2 linked regions of the Agarilytica rhodophyticola genome follow. The protein of the gene in region 1 interacts with the protein of each later gene in a pairwise test. Links are inferred from orthologs where the notes say so. Each region holds a gene or a part of one and is shown in the gene's direction. Other genes may lie near its edges. The genes, in order: dnaQ and dnaX.

Region 1 (3,071 bases):
GTGCGTATTTTGTCGTATTGACATAAAATAAAGGTAAGAGTGCATTTATTTTGTTCGTGTATATTTGTTTTGGAGTCATGATGAAGTCATTGAGATCTCGATTCAATATTGATCCGCTCGCACAGTCACAGGCACGCATTGCCCAGTGGTTCTCCACGCCCTTGGGTCGGCGTATGCTCTTTCATGAGCGTAAAACTTTATCTGAGGAGCTGCGTTATTTATTTGGTTACCATTTTATGCAGCTAAGCCCTGTCGCCAATGTCAACTTTGGCAGTGCCAGTCGAATTAATCACTGTATCTCTATGTCACCGGCTGTAAGCGGCTTAGATGATAAAAATTCCAGTATCGATGGCGTCAGTGATTTTTGCGATTTACCTTTTGATGATGATGTCATTGATGTGACTGTGTTGCACCATGTATTGGAGTTCTCTGAAAATCCACATCAAGTGCTAAAAGAAGCAGCTAGGGTCACGATTCCAAGAGGATATATCATTATTGTCGCTTTCAACCCTATAAGTTTATCTGGGCTATTTCAGCCGCTGGGTGCACTTCTTAATTTCAGTAGCATTTCCCGCCGTCGACTTTTACGCGCTGGCAGAATGAAGGATTGGTTAGAGTTTCTCGACTTTACCTGCTTAAGTACCAAACAAGTTTTCCATAATCTACCCATTAACAATGCTCGCTTTTTAGCCTCTACACGAGTGTTAGAAAGATTCAAGTACAAAAATAAAATGCCGATGGGAATGTCATTTGTGATGGTGGCCCGTAAGGATAAAGCGGGGCTAACCCCAATAAAACCCAAGTGGGAGAAGGGCAATTTACTCGGTGCTATGCCAATTGCTAAGCAAGCCATTCGCGCCAATGCGGCTAAAGAAGGTTTGGTATTACCATTTAGAACAAAAATCAAAAGAGAGTTTTAGAGGCTTTCATCGCAATAAATATATTGCAACACAATTGTCAACGAATTGCTGGAGAATGCTGTAAGGGCTTATAACTATTTGTAGTAAGTTTCATCATTTTCTATTGAAAATATTTTGACTTGTAGGCAGACTCTTAGACAAAGTATAGGGCGCCAGCTTCAATTCCATTATACTTACATGATATATTTATAAGCTCTCGATATATAGAAATTCGCTTAAAAAAGTTATAAAGTACGCCTTACAGGTGTGATTAATAATATTAATAATAGAAATTAAGCTTTAGGAAGGTATGTGAGACAGATAGTTCTGGATACTGAAACCACAGGTCTTGAGCACGCCCAAGGCCATAGAATCATTGAGATTGGCTGTGTTGAATTGGTCAATCGTAGGCTTACCGGCAATCACTATCACCAATATATTCAGCCTAATCGAGAAGTAGATGAAGGTGCCATGGCTGTCCATGGTATCACCAATGAGTTCTTATTGGACAAACCTGTCTTTGCCGACATCATCAATGACTTTCTAACATTCATCGGTGATTCCCAGCTGGTTATCCATAATGCTCCCTTTGACGTTGGCTTTCTTGATAGTGAAATAGCCCGTTTCGATTCCACTTTGCCCCTTATTGAGCAGCGCTGTAAGGTGCTCGATACGCTCACCATGGCGAGACAGAAGCACCCTGGGCAAAAAAATAATCTCGATGCCTTATGTAAGCGTTACGAAGTCGACAACTCCCAGCGAGACCTCCATGGCGCTCTTCTCGATGCCGAAATTTTAGCTGATGTCTATTTGGTGATGACCGGTGGCCAGCGAAATTTGCTTTTTAACGGCGCCAGTTCAGATGATGAAGGCGATGGGAGCTATGTTGAACAAATTATTAGGGTCGATGCTAATCGGCCAAGGCTCAGTGTTGTTAGAGCTGATGAAGGTGAATTGTCCCGCCACAATAAAAAATTAGAGGCCATTGACAAAGCATCTGGGGGGAATTGTCTGTGGTTGAAGCCAGTTTGATTTTTTATGTGCCATCCTCCGATCGAGAATTATTTTAGGTTTTAAGCTTAAGTTGTTAATTTCACTGGAAAATTTATAATGATTTTCTGTGTCAATGCTATACTTGCTGCAATAGCAATACCTGAACAAGGCATTACTTGCACTTAATAATATGGAATAGAAGCGACAATGCGACATACCTTATATTTATCAAGTACATTAATTGCTCTTTGGCTATTGAATTCAGGCCACTACACACCGCTGATATTGGCACTAGGATGTTTTTCCGTAGGCTTGACGGTGTGGATTGCTCACAAAATGGATGTGGTGGATGGTGAAGCGCAACCGATCCATCTCACCTTAAGATTGCCTGGCTATTGGTTTTGGCTGACAAAGGAAATTGTGCTATCAAATATCGATGTGGTGAAACGTGTCTGGCTTGCGCCAGAGAGTATTGATCCTGCCGTGGCCACTTTAAAAATCTCTCAAACCACTGACATGGGCCGTGTCATTTACGCCAACTCAATTACCCTGACACCAGGCACGGTGACCCTAGATCTGAAAGACGATGAAGTGCTTATCCATTCATTGACGCGCGAAGGCTTGCGCGATTTGCAAAATGGCGAAATGGATCGTCGCGTATCGCTACTGGAGAAATGATGTTTGTCGCCGCCGTTGCCGCCATATTGATCTCTATGATTCTCGCCCTGTTTCGCGCATTTATGGGGCCGACACTTTATGACCGGATTCTCTCAGTCAATATGTTTGGCACTAAGACCGTCATTATGATCTCACTTCTAGGCTTTATGATGGGGCGTCCAGAGTTTCTTGACATCGCATTAGTTTATGCACTTATTAACTTTATAAGCATTATCGGTATTTTGCGATTCTTTGAATATGCCGAGTCGGATGCCGATACAAATGCCGAAAAAAAGGAGCTTAAGTCGTAATGGTATTAGATATTATTAGCTGGGTCTGCCTAGTCAGTGGCGGTTTCCTCTGTATTACAGGAGGTATCGGTTTATTTCGTTTTCCCGACTTTTTCTCCCGCATGCATGCGGCCAGTATTACCGATACCCTGGGCAGCGGCCTGATTATGATCGGCTTGCTCGTTCAAGTGGGGGAGGCGTGGATCGTTGCTGTCAAGCTATTGTTAATTAT
Region 2 (3,238 bases), 1.0 Mb from region 1 along the record:
CAATATTCTCGATTTGGCTGATAAACCCAGCGACGATGTTATCGAGTGTATTAAAAATGTTGAGCATGTGATATCCCTGCGGGTGTTGTGCTGATCTGAAAATAAGAGGCTGCGCTGGCTGAATTTCCATCATCTACAAAGAAATTTACGACTTTTGCCATATAGAGCTTGAAAACTCGATTTATATTGGGATAATGCGCAGCCCTTGAGGCGGATTTATTCATCCTCAATGTTCTATGGTGGCCCGATTGGTCCCCCCGCGACAATTCGCCGCGAACCCCGCCAGGCCCGGAAGGGAGCAACGGTAGTGGTATGAGTGTGCGCCGGGGTGTGGCTGGTTGGGTCATCTCCAAATTCAAGTTTGGCTCCTCTTTAATCTCGTTTTCATTTCATCCGTAGATGTAAGTATCACAAACCGCAAATGCAAATATAGATAAATGCGTATGCCCGTGGTTCGTGTTGACGGCTGTATTGCCCGTTTCTCGTGAGCGATAGAAAAAACAAGGTTTTTCGACGGCTGCTTACGTTATACTTCAAGCCTTAATAGATTGGTGAATATCAGGATACGATGAGTTATCAGGTTTTAGCCCGCAAGTGGCGCCCACGAATATTTAGAGAAATGGTGGGGCAAGAGCATGTGTTACAAGCCATGATCAATGCCCTTGACCATAAGCGCTTACATCACGCGTATTTGTTTACCGGTACGCGTGGCGTAGGTAAAACAACCATTGCTCGTATCTTGGCCAAATGTCTCAACTGTGAAACTGGCGTCAGTTCAGAGCCCTGTGGAAAATGCACAGCCTGTCGTGAAATCGCAGAAGGCCGCTTTATTGACTTAATCGAAGTGGACGCGGCCTCGCGTACCAAGGTTGAAGATACACGAGAACTGCTGGACAACGTGCAATATGCTCCGACTCGTGGACGCTATAAAATCTACCTCATCGATGAGGTACATATGCTGTCTAATCATAGTTTTAATGCCTTGCTTAAAACGCTTGAAGAGCCACCTGAGCATGTTAAATTTTTGCTGGCAACCACAGACCCGCAAAAATTGCCTGTCACAATCCTTTCTCGCTGCTTGCAGTTTAATTTAAAAAACCTCAGCCCCGAGCGGATTGTAGGTCATCTGCAGCATGTATTGACTCAAGAAATGATTCCTTTCGAAGAAGCGGGGCTCTGGCAGTTAGCTCGTTCGGCCGATGGCAGTATGCGTGATGCTCTTAGTCTTACCGATCAAGCAGTAGCCTTTGGCGGTGGTAAAGTTTTAGAGACTGAAGTCGCTTCTATGCTGGGCAGTATTGATCACATTCTCATCGACCAGATAATGCAAGCTATTGTTGCCTGTGATGGTAAAGCGATGTTAGCTGCTGTGGCAAACTTCGCCGATCATGCGCCTAACTATGATGCTGCCTTGGCTGACTTGATTGCGCTATTGCATCGCATAGCTATAGCGCAGGTACTGCCTGACGCGCTAGATAATAGCTATGGAGATCGCCAGCAGATTTTGCAGTTCGCGCAAAATCTTGCAGCTGAGGATGTGCAACTTTACTATCAGACGGCCCTTGTGGGGCGGCGCGACTTACCTCTGGCATCTGATCCGCGCACAGGCTTTGAGATGACTTTACTGAGAATGTTGGTCTTCAAACCTCAGGGAGTTGTGGATGTGCCGACCAAACAACTTCCTCAAGAACATGTTATCTCGTCTGCGGCTGAGAATCACAGTGCGTCGTTGGAGGCGGCACCAGAGCAGATAAAAAAGCCCCAAGCAGCCATCAATGAAACGGTGCCGCAAGATGCACCGCCGGCTAGGGTTACCGATGACAATCAATCACAGATTAGCCAGCAGATAGCGCAGGTAAAGAGCCATCAGCCAATAAAGCGCCATCATCAAGAGCCTTCAACAGCTATTAATGAAACCAAAGGCAGTGTAGGCAACGCCAATGCATCGTCAATGGTGGAGGTGAAAGCTCCAACAGAAAGTGCAGCAAAAAGTGCTGAGAAAGCTGCTACTGATGAAGGCTTAGCAAATCACAAGCAGGTTCAAGAGCTTACAGCGAATACCCTTGCTGATACTGCTGCCGATTCACATCCTGTTCAAGGCAATCAAGCTGATGAAGGGAGTGGCAAACAAAACGCCAAACCTGATCGTGCTGCGATTATGGATTCCATCGCCCAGATGATGACTGAAACTGCGGTGGATAGAAAGAAAAGTACCGCTGTTACAGCGCGTGACGGCGGTGCTAAAATTGATAATAAGTCTCATGCCGATGGCCAAGAGACTGCTAGCCCAGCTGCTAATTTGGCAAATGTGGCAAATCTAGCGCTTAAAGATGCTGATGATGTTAGCACTGCCAAGATAGCGCTGGAGAGTTTTGCACCTCATCAGTGGGTAGATGTCTACCATCAGATGAAAATTCGCGGTATTGTGCAGAGTACCGCGGCAAATTGCGTCATGGTAGGCCGTGAAGGTAACGGGATTCAATTTATCTTGAATCAGGATAAGACAAGCTTATTTGACCCATCACACGGCCACCGTATGGCTGACTTATTAAGTGATTACTTCGGTCAGCCGGTGAAAGTAGATATCCATCTGGCTGCTATCCCTGAAGGCATGGAAACACCCTCAGAGCATGATCAACGTGTCCATAAAGAGCGCTATGCACAGGCTTTAGATCAGTTAAAAGCGGATCCCGTTGTGCAAACCTTGGAACGGGAATTTGGCGCCGTTATACAAGAAGAAACAGTAAAATACCCAACGTAAGTAAATAGTACCCAACTTAATTATTGTGAGGAATCAATTCATGATCAAAGGCATCGGCGATATCATGAAACAAGCACAGCAGATGCAAGAAAAAATGGCAGACCTGCAAAAAGACCTAGCCAATAAAGAGGTGACAGGTGAGTCTGGAGCCGGCTTGGTTAAAATAGTGATGACTGGGCGACATGACGTGCGTAAAGTTGAGATAGACAGCAGTTTGATGGAAGAAGACAAAAGCATGCTTGAGGACTTAATTGCAGCTGCAGTTAATGACGCAGTGCGTCGTGTTGAACAAGCAAATAAAGAAATCATGGGCAACTTGACCGGTGGTATTGAAATGCCACCAGGCTTTAAAATGCCGTTTTAATTTAAGCGCTAGTATATTTTTCTTTGATGTTTTCTCCTGTAATCGATCAACTCATTTTAGCTTTGCGCAAATTGCCAGGCGTCGGACCGAAATCAGCACAACGGATGGCATTA

Evidence for each region.
Region 2: the proteins of dnaQ (region 1) and dnaX interact in binary tests that used the Escherichia coli proteins (3 or more experiments, as listed by UniProt). The link is inferred for Agarilytica rhodophyticola from one-to-one orthologs.

The regions. Positions count from the first base shown.
Region 1 is NZ_CP020038.1:3,368,105-3,371,175, forward strand. What follows is about bases 332-3,071. They hold dnaQ (DNA polymerase III subunit epsilon), read left to right. Parts: upstream 332-1,211; coding sequence 1,212-1,931; downstream 1,932-3,071. Other genes in these bases: BVC89_RS14065 (class I SAM-dependent methyltransferase), read left to right, coding at 332-920; BVC89_RS14075 (Na+/H+ antiporter subunit E), read left to right, coding at 2,100-2,570; BVC89_RS14080 (MrpF/PhaF family protein), read left to right, coding at 2,567-2,860; mnhG (monovalent cation/H(+) antiporter subunit G), read left to right, coding at 2,860-3,071. Outside these bases: more of BVC89_RS14065, read left to right, coding at 78-331. UniProt on the Escherichia coli protein: DNA polymerase III is a complex, multichain enzyme responsible for most of the replicative synthesis in bacteria. The epsilon subunit contain the editing function and is a proofreading 3'-5' exonuclease.
Region 2 is NZ_CP020038.1:2,354,124-2,357,361, forward strand. What follows is about bases 258-3,164. They hold dnaX (DNA polymerase III subunit gamma/tau), read left to right. Parts: upstream 258-568; coding sequence 569-2,761; downstream 2,762-3,164. Other genes in these bases: BVC89_RS09970 (YbaB/EbfC family nucleoid-associated protein), read left to right, coding at 2,805-3,125; recR (recombination mediator RecR), read left to right, coding at 3,152-3,164. In the rest of the region: BVC89_RS09955 (3-phosphoglycerate dehydrogenase family protein), read left to right, coding at 1-94; more of recR, read left to right, coding at 3,165-3,238. UniProt on the Escherichia coli protein: Part of the beta sliding clamp loading complex, which hydrolyzes ATP to load the beta clamp onto primed DNA to form the DNA replication pre-initiation complex.